One region of the Sporosarcina siberiensis genome, then DNA from elsewhere that is predicted to be linked to it. Evidence: riboswitches for the same ligand, from Rfam matches in the RefSeq annotation. Region 1 holds a riboswitch; each other region holds the start of a gene.
The links. A riboswitch is a leader RNA that binds a small molecule or an ion and turns the genes downstream of it on or off. The one in region 1 is predicted to bind S-adenosylmethionine.
Positions count from the first base shown of each region.

Region 1 (3,942 bases):
CGATTTATCCCCTACAATCATCGGTCGAAAAGTTAATGTTCAAGATTTATGTTGTCTACACCAAAGCCCACAATTCCCATTAATTCTTGAAGATGAAGTTACGATTGGTCATCAGGTTACTTTACATAGCTGTACAATAAGAAAAGGTGCTCTAGTTGGTATGGGTTCCATTATATTAGACGGAGCTGAAATTGGGGAAGGTTCCTTTATTGGGGCTGGAAGTCTGGTCCCACCAGGTAAAAAAATTCCACCAGGTGTACTTGCCCTCGGTTCACCCGCGAAAGTCATGCGTCCACTTACGGATGTCGACCGGGCAGAAATGGATCGCGTCGTAAAGAGCTATGCTGAAAAAGGACAATACTATAAAAGCTTACAAAAATAAGTTCAAAAGAGCTAGTAGATCGGTAAACCAATCTACTAGCTCTTGTTTTATTACGTTGTATTATTGATTTGCTTGTTCTCTTAATCGATCCGCTTTATCCGTTTCTTCCCAAGGTAGATTAATATCAGTTCTACCAAAATGTCCGTAAGCCGCAGTTTGTTTATAAATAGGACGACGTAAATCCAACATTCTTATAATCCCTGCAGGACGAAGATCGAAATTTCCGCGGACAAGGTCCACTAATTCACCTTCTGTAACTTTTCCTGTACCGAATGTATCGATTGAAATAGAAACCGGTTGCGCAACACCAATTGCATATGCAATTTGAACTTCACATCGGTCAGCTAGACCGGCAGCAACGATGTTTTTCGCTACGTAACGTGCAGCATAAGACGCAGAACGGTCAACCTTCGTTGCATCTTTTCCTGAAAAAGCACCCCCACCATGACGGGCATAACCACCGTAAGTGTCAACGATAATTTTACGTCCTGTCAGACCAGCATCTCCTTGAGGTCCACCAATAACGAAGCGGCCTGTCGGGTTAATAAAATATTTCGTGTTTTCGTCAATCAATTCAGATGGAACAACTGGTTTAATAACATGTTCCTTTATGTCCTTTTGTATTTGTTCAAGCGTAATCTCAGGATGATGTTGTGCAGATATAACAATTGTATCAATACGAATTGGGTTATTATTCTCATCATATTCAACAGTTACCTGTGTTTTTCCATCTGGACGTAAATAAGAAATAATCTCTTCTTTTCGTACATGTGATAGTCTACGCGCTAATTTATGAGCCATACTAATTGGGAGTGGCATTAGTTCAGGTGTTTCATTACATGCATAGCCAAACATAAGACCTTGGTCGCCTGCTCCAATTGCTTCGATGTCTTCGTCACTCATTAAACCTTCACGAGCTTCAAGTGACACGTCGACGCCTGCTGCGATGTCTGCAGACTGTTCATCAATGGCAGTAAGAACTGCTGAAGTTTCCCAGTCAAAACCGTATTTTGCACGAGTATAACCAATTTCTTTTACTGTATCACGTACTACTTTTGGAATGTCTACGTACGTAGTCGTTGTAATCTCACCTGCAACCAAAACTAGACCAGTCGTTATAGTCGTTTCACAAGCAACACGTGCATTGGGGTCTTCTGCTAAAATTGCATCCAAAATTGCATCTGAAATCTGATCACACATCTTATCTGGATGTCCTTCTGTTACAGATTCCGATGTAAAAAGTTTACGATTCGTCAATTTATTTCCTCCTTATATCCTACGAGATTGATACGGTACTCATACTTCCCATGTAAAGTCCATTCTTGTTATAAGAACGGTAAGCGCCATTACGAGCTCATACACGAGGATTAAGGGCTGAAACAATAGAAAAAGCCCTTCGCTCACGTATTTATTACATGAGGAAAGGCTTATTTTGAAAAAGCACCTTTCACTCTTATCGTCCAAGGACTTTCACCTTGCATCAGGTTCGGCACCATCACGATAACAAATTCGTTACTGCAGGTTGCCGGGTTTCATAGGGCCTGACCCCTCCACCAGCTCGGGATAAGAGTATCCGTTCAATTAAATATGTTACGAAACATGTCTGCATATGTCAATCTTTCTCTCGAAAATAATTCAATTCAATTAGTATAGTTTATTATTCTAAATGTGTTATACTAATTGATGAATGTGATGTCATCCAATTATATATGTAAAGGACGGTACTTAATTATGATTTCAACGACAATTAGCGAAACTCTAAAAGATCTTCTTTCCGGAGAAAATGTAAATGTTCAACTCTCAGTTCCACAACTTGTTGAAAAAGCAACAACACGTGGAGAAGCACAGCTAACTGCAGATGGAGCGATAACAGCTTTAACAGGAAAATATACAGGTCGTTCCCCGAAGGATAAGTATATTGTCGAAGAAGAATCTTCTAAAGATAACATCGATTGGGGCAGTGTAAACCGTCCGGTCTCAACAGAGATTTTCGATTCTCTATATAACAAAGTAATTAAACACTTAGCAAAAAAAGATGAATTATTTGTATTTAAAGGGTTCGCTGGAGCAGATCCTGAGTCTCGCCTTTCTATACAAGTTGTTAACGAACTTGCTTGGCAAAACCTTTTCGTTCATCAACTCTTCATTCGCCCGAGCGCGCAAGAGTTAGCAGAACATCAATCACAATTTACAATTTTAGCAGCACCATCATTTAAAGCAGACCCTGCTGTTGATGGTACAGATTCCGAAACGTTTATAATTGTTTCTATGGAAAAACGAATTGTACTTATTGGTGGAACTGAATATGCCGGCGAAATGAAAAAATCAATCTTCTCAATTATGAACTACCTACTTCCTTTAAAAGGAATTTTACCAATGCACTGTTCTGCAAACGTTGGAGATAAAGGCGATGTTGCGTTATTCTTCGGACTTTCTGGTACAGGTAAAACAACACTTTCTGCTGATGCAGATCGTAAGCTTATTGGTGATGATGAACACGGCTGGTCTGATAATGGCGTGTTTAACATCGAAGGCGGATGTTATGCGAAATGTATCAATCTTTCAGGTGAAAAAGAACCTGAAATATTTGGTGCTATCCGTTTTGGTTCGGTTTTGGAAAACGTTGTTATCGATTCAGAAACACGCATTCCAGATTACGACGATGGTTCGTTAACTGAAAATACTCGTGCAGCTTATCCGATACAATCAATCGATAATATTGTAGATCCATCGGTTGCTGGACATCCTAAAACGATTATTTTCCTAACTGCGGATGCGTTCGGTGTTTTACCTCCAATTTCAAAACTAACGAAAGAACAAGCTATGTACCATTTCCTTAGCGGTTTCACATCGAAACTTGCTGGAACAGAGCGTGGAATTACTTCACCTGAAGCAACATTCTCTACTTGTTTCGGTTCACCGTTCCTACCTCTTCACGCTACAGTGTATGCGGAGATGTTAGGGAAGAAAATTGATGAACATGGTGCACAAGTATTTCTTGTGAACACAGGTTGGACTGGTGGAGTATATGGAGTTGGTCGTCGTATGGATTTAAAATATACGCGAACTATGGTACGTGCTGCACTTGAAGGTAAACTGAACACTATTGAAACAGACACAAACGATATATTCGGTTTAGAAATGCCGAAAGCAATTGAAGGTGTTCCAACTGAAGTATTGAATCCACGAAATGCTTGGTCTGATAAAAAAGCATATGATGAAAAAGCAAATGAACTTGCAGAACTATTCCGTGAAAACTTCAAGAAATTCGGATCTGTATCCGAAGAAATTATTCTTAAAGGCGGACCAACAGCATAATTAAATATAACCCCGGATCACACAATTCAATTGTGTGATCTGGGGTTTTTTGTATTCAGGAAGATAGTGTTTAATTCTACTGTCTTCTCATCCAATCACATAAATCACGGACAATTTGTATGTTTTGAGCTGGAGGAATGTAATGCGTGAAGTTAGGGAAGTATCGTGTTTCATATACTTTTCCATTTTCAAATAAAGCGTTTTCTAGTAATTTTGCTTGTTCAATAGAAACATGTTCATCT
Region 1 is NZ_JBHUGI010000027.1:134,720-138,661, forward strand. Features, by position in the region: gene ACFSFY_RS10710 (gamma carbonic anhydrase) at 1-382, shown strand, start outside; gene metK (methionine adenosyltransferase) at 443-1,639, opposite strand; SAM riboswitch class I at 1,833-1,952, opposite strand; gene pckA (phosphoenolpyruvate carboxykinase (ATP)) at 2,114-3,700, shown strand; gene ACFSFY_RS10725 (alpha/beta hydrolase family protein) at 3,777-3,942, opposite strand, start outside.

Region 2 (3,942 bases), on a different contig from region 1:
CACTTTATTTTCCTCCTAGTTGTTGATGAATCTGAAATAGTACCTATGTAAAAAAATTGAAGTTATCTCGTTGTTAGTATAACACTTTCGCGGAATTCAATAACATAATTCGATTGGACGTACTTGTGAAAGAAACAAACGTGATTGTTTGTCACGCAGGTACGTTTTGTAATAGATTAGGCATGTCCACGCCTTGACTAACATAAAGTGTTGTATCCGCGGATAAATTATTGGAAGACGGATTTATTCGGAAATGGATAGACTACTAAATCAGGGGTGAATAGTATAACTAATTTTAGAAAAATTGGAATCTTGCTGACTTGTTCTGCTCTATCTTTTGGAATGTGTTTATCGACCGCAAACGCTTCTCAATCCATGAGTGATCTGTCTATAAAGCCTCATATTCAAATTGCTGCAACAGAAATGAATTTCACAAAAGATGATTTAATAAAAAAGTTTCGTTCCTTGTTTCCCAATCAGTTTGATTATTTAAAGTCGAGTGATTTTCAAATGGGTAGCGGGCTTTATTATCCTGAAGACGAGACGTTACGCTATGAACTATCCTTTACTAAGTTGGTAAACGGTAAACGAATATATGGGTCTGTGGGGTTTGTTGGTGAAAGTCTTGAAATTGAACAATTCAATTATCAACCAGCGAATGTGACTGAGGCTTTATTTCCACCAAAAGTTTCAAAAGAAGAGGCCAAAGAGATTGCGATTGCTTTACTTAAGAAGTTTAAAGATGGAAAGAAGTACCTATTTGAACCAGACTCGCTGAACTATTATTCGAGACAACTGTTGACTGATCCAATCCATTACTCGTTTTCATTTGCCCGCACGGAAAATAAAGTGCCACTCGCGGATCAAAGAATTGAGGTAAGTGTGCTTGGCAACGGAGAAATCGTCGGACTGTATAGAAACCCCATGAATAAGAACGCGTCCACTTTTGACGATGTAAAACGAGTGATAGATGAAAATAAAGTTCTTGAAAAAGTAAAAGGAAATCTTACGGTTGAATTGCACTATCAAATAGAGAATGATTATCAAACAAATCGAATAAATGATCGCAGTGTTCAGCTCGTATACAAACCAACATCTAATTTACGTGGGGTGCATGCGCTTTCGGGTAAGTGGTTAACGGCAAGGGACTATGTGGATAAGTTGCCAAAAAACACGAAATTGAAGAAGATTTCTGCCAAACCGATTCCAGCAAAATACAACGGAATTACTAAGGAAGAAGCAAAAAAAATTACTGAACAAGCTCTTGATATCTATCCCGACACTTGGAAATTAAGTGTTCAATCTATTGGGGAATACACAAATTATGGTGGACAGGAAGTTTTTAGTGTCCAGTATATGTATCAAGGTGAAAACGGAGGCCATGGGTCCAATTTAGAAATTGATAAAAAGACTGGTGAGATCATCCAGTTTTACGATGTAACAGCTCAAATCTTGGAACAGGCCGCAGAAAAACCTGTAAAGGCCGACAAAATTTCTGAGCAAGAGGCACTTGCTAAAGCAAAGAACTACTTATTGAAATGGGTTCCATCCTACCTTCACGAATATGCCAATCCCATTGCAGACTCTTATTATGAGGAACGACCTGGAACGTATTATTTTAATTTCCCAAGAATTTTAAATGGCGTTATTGTGATGGATGATCAAATTAACGTAAGCATAGCCGCCAATGGTTCATTAAACAGTCTTAGTGTAATGTATCAAGAAGTGAAGGAATGGCCATCAATTGAATCAGCCATTACTGAGGAAATGGCCAAGGAAATCTTTAAAGAGGCACTCAGTCTAAAATTGAATTATATGAAACAAGAGCAAAAAAACAATCACCATTATGATTTAGTCTATTTGCCTGTATTTAACGGACAAATGTTTAGCTCTATGGACGCCAATTCAGGAAAATGGAACAGCTTGTTTAATGTGAGCGATTTCCCCGAAGTTTCACATCCATGGGCACAGGAAGAGCTCAATTACCTCATCAGTGCCAAAATTTTAGAGGTAAAAGAGTTCGATAATTTTAATGGAGATACCGCCGTAACAAAAGAAGAGGCACTTAAAACGCTTATGAATGCCCTCACTTATTTTTATGACGGCAGGTTCTATGATTCGAGTGAAAACAAGAGTCAAACGTTCGAGAATATCGATCCTAAACACCCTTTATATCAAATGGTGGAACAAGCCGTTGAAATGGGCATCATTTTACCAAGCGATACAATCTTTCCAGTCGATGCCCCGATTACGAAAGAAGAAATGGCCGTTTGGCATATACGTGCTTTAGGGCTTGAGTTGGCAGCCAAACAGAGTGGTATTTATAAGCTTGACTTCAAGGACGGGGATCAAGTTCGAAAAGAATATATAGGCCATGTCGCTTTGGCAAATTCTTTGGGATTGTTCACGACGGAACAAAACTCTTTTAACCCCGCTAAAGAAGTGACCTATGCGGAGTTAGCAGTTTCAACAATTCGTCTAGCGCATGAAATAGCGAAAAAAGGAAGTAGCCAGAGGTACTATTAACAAATTAACGAGTGCAACATTCCTAATATAAATTAATAAACCATTGACGGTTAGTTGTTTTCCAGATATGCTATTCTTAATTATCAAAACAATTGAATAAATTTTCTTATCAAGAGAAGTCGAGGGACTGGCCCTATGACGCTTCAGCAACCAGCCTTTTGGTCAGGTGCTAATTCCAGCGAATCTATTTGGATTCCGCAGATAAGGAGAAGCATACTTTTTGTATTTTCAAAAGCCTTCTTCTAATTGGAAGGCTTTTTTTGTTTTTTAGAATAGGAGTGGAATAGTCCATGGTGAAGCATTTAATCGAACAACAATTAATAGAGCGAATTTTAGTTATGGATGGTGCGATGGGTACGATGATTCAGGCAGCGAATTTGTCTGAGGATGATTTTGGCGGTGAGGAATACGATGGGTGCAACGAATATTTAAACATTACGAGACCCGATGTCCTTGAGCGAATTCACCGTGAGTACCTTGAGGCAGGGGCGGATATCATCAGTACGAATACATTTGGTGGAACGCCGATTGTCCTCGATGATTACGATCTTGGTGACCAGGCATATGACATAAACTTTAAGGCTGCTGTGCTCGCGAAAAAATGTGCAGCGGAATTCTCAACGACAGACTGGCCGAGATTTGTTGCTGGGGCAATGGGACCGACAACGAAAACATTATCGGTTACGGGCGGCGCCACTTTCGACGGACTGACAAAAGATTTCTATATTCAAGCAAAAGCATTGATTGACGGCGGCTGTGACATTCTTCTTATGGAGACAAGTCAGGATATGTTGAACGTGAAAGCAGGAACACTGGGCATTAAACAAGCATTTGAAGAGACGGGTATTGAACTGCCTGTCATGATTTCGGGAACAATTGAACCAATGGGAACAACACTTGCGGGACAAAGCATTGAATCTTTTTACATATCGATTGAACATATTAAACCTCTTTCCGTTGGTTTAAATTGTGCAACTGGACCGGAATTCATGACCGATCACCTTCGTTCATTGTCAGAGCTATCTAGTGGATTTGTCAGTTGTTATCCAAATGCTGGATTGCCGGATGAAGATGGGCATTACCATGAATCTCCAGAATCCTTATCGAAAAAGCTCGAAGGGTTTGCGGATAAAGGATGGCTGAATATTGTAGGGGGCTGTTGCGGAACAACGCCTGCACATATTGTGGCGATTCGAGAAGTGGTTCGAGGTAAAAAGCCGAGACAAATCCCTGAGGAATTGCACGGTCATGCGATCTCTGGAATTGAACCACTTTTATATGATGAAACCATGCGTCCTTTACTCATTGGCGAACGAACGAACGTCATTGGCTCAAGAAAATTCAAGCAGCTGATCGTAGATGGGAAATTTGAAGAAGCATCTGAAATTGCTCGTGCTCAAGTAAGAGGCGGGGCAC
Region 2 is NZ_JBHUGI010000032.1:369,848-373,789, reverse strand. Features, by position in the region: gene ACFSFY_RS12660 (PepSY1/2 domain-containing protein) at 376-2,526, shown strand; SAM riboswitch class I at 2,630-2,734, shown strand; gene metH (methionine synthase) at 2,817-3,942, shown strand, end outside.
Region 2: linked by a shared signal. The riboswitch ahead of metH (methionine synthase) and the one ahead of metK (methionine adenosyltransferase) in region 1 are both predicted to bind S-adenosylmethionine.

Region 3 (3,942 bases), on a different contig from region 1:
AGTATAAGAAAATTAGAAAACTAGAGTTATCTACTAAATCTAATATTATTTATGATAATGTTAATCGTATGATTAAGAATGCTGGTAAGACTGTCCCTAGGGAAGAAATAGATTATATTATTTATAAATTAATAAATGAATACATTGAATAGGAGAGGTTCAAATGACTAGAAAACCAGTCCATGTTGCAATGTATAGCGGAGGTGCTTCAAGTGCTTTTGTAGCCTATCAAATGGTACAAGCACATGGAATAGAAAATTGTATCCTTTTCTTTACGAATACGCTTTGGGAAGATGAGGATAATTATAGATTTATGGACGAAGTTGCCGAGTATATAGGAATTGAAGTTACTGAACGAATGGATGGACGAACTCCGGAGGAAGTGTTTTACGATACGCGCTTCCTTGGTAATTCTCGTTTAGCACGATGTTCAGAGGAACTGAAAGTGAAGCAGACGATTGTTTTTTTGGAAGAGCTTCGGGATGAACGGAACCTAGAACCTATTCTTTACTTCGGTATTGGTCCACATGAATCGCATCGAGCGGAGAATCTAACCGCATTTTACGAACATAATCCGATCGAACCTGTAGAAACACGTTTTCCGATGATAGAAACTTTTCGTGAAGATTTAGATGTGAAGGCGATTATTGAAAAAGAGTGGGGCATTCCACTACCACGTATGTATGCATTAGGTTTTTCACATGCAAACTGTGCTGGCCGTTGTGTGCGTGGTGGATTTCAGCATTATGCACAGCTATATCAAGTTTGGCCAGACAAGTATGCATTGCAGGAAGAAATGGAGGAGAACTTCCGAAAACATTTCGACAAAAATGTTACGATTTTGAAAAAAGATGGCGGCCCTTACACGCTAAAAGATTATAGAGAGCGAATGGAGAGGGAAGGCGTCGAGAGCTTCCTTAAAATACAAGATGAAACAGTACCTTGTGTTTGTTCATTTTCTTAAACATAGAAAATTCCTTAAGTATCGCTGAATGGCCAATTTATTTGCCAATAATTTAATTGACGTAAAATACTGGATTACAAAATGATTTCAAATCATTTCGTAATTCGGTTTTTTTATTTATATAATACTAAACGTTTCAATAAAACAATTATCCATTTATCAATAATTGAGAATACGTATATTAAGATTTGCATAAAAAGTTAAAGATAGCATTTAAATATCTTTATAGAAATTGAGAATATTTACCTGGGCAGAAATGGGTTAAGTTCTAATTGTTTTTTACACCAAGTTGAGAAAACCCCGACTAAATATGTCTAAACCAGAGCGATTATAAAAGGTTTTTTAACTGATGGTTAATGTTCTAGCGTTTGGTAAAGACTCATAGAATAATACTATTTACACTAAATGCTGTTATTCATAACAAAGTCGGATTCTTATGAAAGTTGAATCCATAGTGAGGAGGAGCTAAATGAAAGAGTTTCATTTGGTGAATAAATCTGATGTAATAGTATCCAGAATTAAAGAAATGGTTATAGAAACTAAGCGGTCGGTAGGTGACCTGGCTTTTATGGGGAACGTTAAACCACGGTATGTAAAAATTTTAAACATAAAAAACAAACGTGCAACAGTTTGTGATTTACAAGGGAATAACTTTCATGTATATATATCCAGCTTAACCCTAGAACCTAAAATACTTGATAAGCCAATTACGTTACTAGGTGATTGTAATCATCAATTTCAAACAAACAGTTTCTGCTAGTTTTGAATGAATATATATTTCCTCTATTCATTTTAGGATTGCGGACAGAATGAGCTAACTAAGCGGAGTTTTGAGCCACTGTCTAGTAAGGCGAAGGTAAACAGTCATTGGAATGCTACTTTCCAATGACTGTTTACTTTAAATTTTAAGTAACTGTGCGTGAAAGTATTCTGACTATACACTACAATTACATATTTATTAGGCATATGCTGAAAAGTTCATTTATTTTGTATGTGTATACAATTGGTTGAATTGTTTGTTGTTGTTTCTCACACAGGTACCCCAAAATCTTTATTAATGAACAATTAAATAAACCTTTTGTAGAAGGGCACCACTTAGTCCCCATGTTTACCCAAACTCAATTTGAAAACACTATTGATTTTGCTGATAATATTGTTACATTATGTCCGAATTGTCATCGTGAAATTCATTACGGTTTACAAGTTGACAAATCTAAAATGGTTAAAATATTATTTGCCAATAGAAAGGATCTCTTCCATAAGTATGGAATTGAAATAACAATAAAAAAGTTGTTATCTTTTTATAAAGTGGAAGAAAAATATGAATGATTATTAACTTTTCTATAACGCTCAAAATATTTATATAGATGAATATTGGGCAGCTGTGCGTGAAAGTATTAAGACTATACACTACAAATGCATATTTACTATGTATGTGCTGAAAAGTTTATCTGATTTGTATATATATACAATTGGTTAAATTATTTGTTGTTTTTTCTCACGTAGGTACCTTGAAAATGGATTGAAGAATTGGCCTTAGAGAAACAATCATATTGACAGAATTCTTCACTTGCCCTATACTAATACTCAACTAAACATAAACTCTTTTCTTATTTAGAGAGACGGAGGGAATTGGCCCGACGAAGTCTCAGCAACCTGCCTTGTGGTAAGGTGCTACGTCCAACAGGGGAACCTGAACGATGAGGAGAAATTTTTGCATGCAAACTCTTCTCTCATTGGGGGAAGAGTTTTTGTTTGGAAAAATATTCAGGAGTGATGATAATGACGAGATTAAAAGAATTGTATGACCAGCTAAAAAATGTGCAGAAACGACAACCGACGGGAACGGCAAGTGCAATGCAGCGGCATCAGCATGTGGCAGAGCTGCAGCGGAAAATCGATTATTATGAGCAAGGCGATACGATTTCACGTACGTTCATTCAACAGGAGATGGCTGAAATCCATGCCGTCCAACAAGAAATCGACAAGTTGACAGCTGTAAAAGAGGATAAGAAGCGTGCGCTGATGAAGAATGTGTTTGGAGAACACTTGCCATTGGTGTGAAGTGAGGTAGGATTTTAATATGTGAATCAATCTAGATGTTTTTTCCTAAGGTCAAGTAGAGGGGGGAGTTCATGAATCGTTTAAAAGTGACAGGTGAAAAGCGGTTGCAAGAGCTGTACGGAAAGTTGAAAGAAGCCAGGCGGAATGAACCGTTTGGTTTCAATGCACATCTTGCGCAATTGGCTTTTCAGATACTGGACCTGGAGCGGAAGTTGAAGATTGATAATCCGGACAAGCAAAATGATTTCATTGGCATTATGCTGGAACATGCCTTTTATATGAAGACCGATCGGAAGGATCCTTATGTCGCCAAGCAGACATTTCAGCAGATTTTGCGGATCGATCCGCATAACGCGGAAGCGAATTACCGATATGCCTTTCTCCACTATAAAGACGGGAATTGGACAAAGGCGATTTCTTTTTTTAAAGAATCGATTTTACACAGCTCGCCGGATTTCCCATTGGCAGAGGATCAGGTTGTTAAGGCACATTTGTTCATCAGCTACTCTGCGATGATGCTTGTGAAAGAATCGATGCGGGCAGTGGATGACTTGCAGCCAGAAGAATCGCTAGAGACAGAAGGCATCAGCATCGATCAACTTTCAGCGGATGTCAAAGCGCTGCTGGCTCTGAAGGAATACCGGCTGAATAGCAATACAGGTGAAGAATTCATCTCACGTGACCGGTATAAAGAATTGGAATCGAATGTATCGCCTGGTGATGTATGGGTGGATTTGACGGTGGAAGAGCCTTATATTCAAAGCGGTGATCTGAGCATAAGAATATCCCATCAGCTGGGAAATTTGCTGAAGCGGCTGCTGTTAAAATCAGCCAAACAGGAAGCATTGCCGTTATATGAGCTCATCGGCAATCAGGAAGAAATGTTTCACGATAGCGAGGATTTTAACTGGGAT
Region 3 is NZ_JBHUGI010000032.1:328,137-332,078, reverse strand. Features, by position in the region: gene ACFSFY_RS12500 (hypothetical protein) at 1-152, shown strand, start outside; gene ACFSFY_RS12495 (hypothetical protein) at 164-964, shown strand; gene ACFSFY_RS12490 (hypothetical protein) at 1,434-1,724, shown strand; gene ACFSFY_RS12485 (HNH endonuclease) at 1,976-2,293, shown strand; SAM riboswitch class I at 2,572-2,671, shown strand; gene ACFSFY_RS12480 (hypothetical protein) at 2,741-3,028, shown strand; gene ACFSFY_RS12475 (tetratricopeptide repeat protein) at 3,100-3,942, shown strand, end outside.
Region 3: linked by a shared signal. The riboswitch ahead of ACFSFY_RS12480 (hypothetical protein) and the one ahead of metK (methionine adenosyltransferase) in region 1 are both predicted to bind S-adenosylmethionine.

Region 4 (3,942 bases), on a different contig from region 1:
GAATTGCATCTACACCTTGATTGATTGCAGCATCTAGGTTAGAAGCCATTTTAGCCAAGTCGCCTTCAGAAGCAAATACCGTAACAGTTCCACCAAAAGCGGCAACTTGTTCTTTTACTCCCTCAATATATTGGGCAGAAAAAGTTCCAAGATTTTGCTGCATAATTAGTGCGACTTTCTTATTTGCTAATGGGTTTTCAGATTCCTCAGCATTTTTCACCGGTGTTGCCTCAGCGCTGCCTTCGCCTTTAGGTTGACATGCTGTCAGTAATACTCCTATTAATAGTGTTGCAAATAATAACAATGCTGATTGTTTTTTCATGTTTTTTTCTCCTCTATACTTTAGTTGCCAAAAAGGCGTTGAATGGTATCTACATAATTTTGATCGATAATTCCTTTTTCGGTAATGATAGCCGTAATATATTTAGCAGGTGTTACATCGAAAGCTGGATTAAATACTTTCGTATTGGGTGGAGTAATTCGCTGTTCCCCAATAATAGTAATTTCATCAGCATTTCTCTCTTCAATAATTATTTCTTCGCCACTATTTATTGTTAAATCGAATGTAGAGGAAGGAGCAGCTACGTAAAATGGTATATCAAAGGCTTTCGCTAAAATCGCCAAATTCATCGTTCCGATTTTATTTGCGGTATCTCCATTCGCAGCTATTCGGTCAGCACCGACAATAATTGCTTCAATTCCTTTGGAATGAATCGTATGAGCGGCCATACTGTCGGTAATTAACGTTACATCTACACCGGATTGTTGAAGTTCCCAAACAGTTAATCTTGCACCTTGAAAGACAGGTCGAGTTTCACAAGCGTACACCTCAAAATGCTTCCCTCGTTCGCTTCCTAAATGAAATAGAGCAAGTGCGGTACCATATTTTGCTGTCGCAATGGATCCTGCGTTACAAATCGTCATTACTTTAGTTTTATCATTCAACAACGTTAAAGCGTATTCTCCAATACTTTTACAGAATTCCTCGTCCTCTTCATGAATGTTGATTGCTTCCTGAATTAGTACAGATTTCGCTTTGGTTACACTTTCAATATTTTGAACAGAAGACATCAGTCGGTTTAAGGCCCACTTTAAATTGACTGCTGTAGGGCGCGAACCAATCAAATAAACGTAATCCTTTTGGAGTTCTTGAAGAAAGTCATTTATAGTGTTTGCATTATATTTTTGTGCTGCATTCGCCAGTCCATAGGCTCCAGCTATACTAATTGCTGGTGCACCACGTACTTTCAGTTTAACAATTGCATCATAAACATCTTCAATGGTTTCCAAAGTCAAATACTCAATTTCAATGGGTAATTTACGCTGATCCAAAATAATAAGCTTATTTTTCTCCCATAGGATTGACGTTGGAATGCTCATTCTACTGCACCTCGTACTAGGTTCGTTACGCTATGAATCGATCCGAACTTAAGCCGGTTCAAAATTAGTAGCTCACCAATTTCCAAAGCTTGTTTTTTTATTTTAATTCGTTTTTCACTATCTTGAATGCTTTCTAAATCTTTTACTTGTGCTAATCCAATAACTCTTCGGATAATTTCGCAACCGGCAAAACCAAGTGTGTCACTGAGTACTTCTCTTAGCACTTCGACTTCGTAGTCTTCAATATATGAATAGTTATCAACTGAATCCTTTTTCCAAAGTTCCGAAAAGGTTGTAGTAAAAGCCAACCAAGTTTGCTCTATTTGTAGGGTGAGCAGTTCCCTTTGTTCACGCTCTCTAGTAAGTACTTGCATTATTAAGTTCGCAATAAATTGACCTATATCAAAACCGATGGGTCCATAAAATGCAAATTCTGGATCAAAGACCTTTGTTTCTTTTTGACTCACAAAAATGCTTCCTGTATGTAAGTCGCCATGCAATAGTGCATCGGCTTTCGTTAAAAAGGTACGCTTCAGTTTCGCTACTTCTAATTTCGTTTTTTTATTGGCCCATAACGCCTCAACAATTGATTGCAATTCTGGCTCAATATTATTCGTTTCACTATCAAAGAACGGATCTGTAAAAACAAGATCTTCCGTGATTTTACATAATTCAGGATTTGAAAACTGTACAACTAGCTTTTTCTTATCAAATGGATGTAAGGCGAAATCTGATGTGTAAAATAAAGTTTTTGCTAGATATTCACCAATATCTGCTGCTAATTTCGGATAATTTTCTCCATTTATAAGACCTTCACGCGCAACAGTTAAATGGGAAAGATCTTCTAGTATTGTAATTGCAAGACTCGTATCGGTACCCAATACTTTTGGAACAATCTTCGGTACATATTTTCCGTGTTCTTTAAGTGCTTCGGCTTCAATTTTAGCTCGCTTTAGTGTGAGCGGCCAACTTTCTCCAACTACTTTTGCATAAGGCAATGCCTGTTTAATAATAATACTTTCATCTGTATTTATATCCGTAATTCTAAATACATAATTTAAGTTGCCGTCTCCTATTTCTGTACACGACAATTCTGAATGCTCCGAGAACAATTGATAGTCTATCGCCAATTGAATTGCCTTCTCTACATTTAGCTCTTCATATTTTTTTCCCACTACTTTTACCACTCTCTTCATCCCCCTTTAATGCAAAATAAATAGCCTTCTCTAAAACATAGAGAGGCTAAAGAATTAAAAATTCCCTGCCTCTCATCTTTCAGAAATCATACTAAATAAGTATGTTCTGATGGAATTAGCACCGTGCCTTAAAGGATGAATCATCCAGGCGCAAAGTATGCGCCCCGTTTCACAACGGTATTACGGTCGGTTGCTGGGCGTCATTGGGCCAATCTCCCTCTGCCTGCTCTTGATAAGAGTGCTGCAATTTAATTTGCTATTCTATTTGTACTGTATCTTAGCACTATTCTAAAAGAAGTGTCAATGATTTTATTGAAATAATGAATTATTGACAAATATATTGATAAGTGAAACAATCAACTTTAGAAAAACAATATAGAGATATACACTATAATATTCAAAACCGATTATGACTTTTAATGAAAAGAGGATTATATATGAGTACTTATTTGGCTGAATGGAATGACTTAGCGGATGTCAAAGATGAATTGGCAGCTCGTGATTGGTTTATGGGTACTAGCGGAAACCTTGCAATTAAAGTGCAAGATTCCCCACTTCAATTTTTAGTTACCGCAAGTGGTAGGGATAAAAATAAGCGAACAAGCGAGGACTTTTTACTTGTAGATCATTTAGGTAATCCAGTGGAAGAAACATCACTAAAACCCTCTGCAGAAACATTACTTCACTGTGCTATTTTTAACAAAACATCGGCGAGATGTTGTTTGCATGTGCATACTGTAGCAAATAACGTAGTTTCAGAATTGTATGGTGATCAAGAAATGATTGTCTTTAAAGGGCAGGAACTTATTAAGGCTTTTGGATTATGGGAGGAAGATGCCGTTCTTCGCATACCAATCATTCACAACTTCGCATATATTCCGCAGCTAGCTATAGAATTCGAAAAACATATACATAGCGATAGTGGTGCGGTACTCATTCGAAATCACGGAATTACGGTTTGGGGAAATGATAGTTTTGAGGCGAAAAAGTTGCTAGAAGCTTCTGAATTTTTATTTCAATATCAGCTAATGATTCAACAAGTAAAATCATACTAATCCTTTAAAAACAGAAAAAGCAGTTCTAGATTTTTCAATAACCCGTTCAGATCGCTTATTCAAATACCAAATAAAGTACAACAAAGACCATTAATTCACATTTGAATTAATGGTCTCTTATATCCATATATTTGAAACAGCCATTAGCTTAAAGCATCTACAATCTTAAAGTCATCTTACTACTGGGAACTTCTATAGTGAAACTTTCCTTAGAAGAAATCGCTTTTTCATAAATTCATCCGTTTCTTAATTATCTTGAACGATTCTGTAACAGATTTTGCTCACTAATTGGTACCATTACTACAATAAAA
Region 4 is NZ_JBHUGI010000009.1:296-4,237, reverse strand. Features, by position in the region: gene ACFSFY_RS05290 (sugar ABC transporter substrate-binding protein) at 1-322, opposite strand, end outside; gene mtnA (S-methyl-5-thioribose-1-phosphate isomerase) at 343-1,380, opposite strand; gene mtnK (S-methyl-5-thioribose kinase) at 1,377-2,576, opposite strand; SAM riboswitch class I at 2,646-2,815, opposite strand; gene ACFSFY_RS05275 (methylthioribulose 1-phosphate dehydratase) at 3,014-3,631, shown strand.
Region 4: linked by a shared signal. The riboswitch ahead of mtnK (S-methyl-5-thioribose kinase) and the one ahead of metK (methionine adenosyltransferase) in region 1 are both predicted to bind S-adenosylmethionine.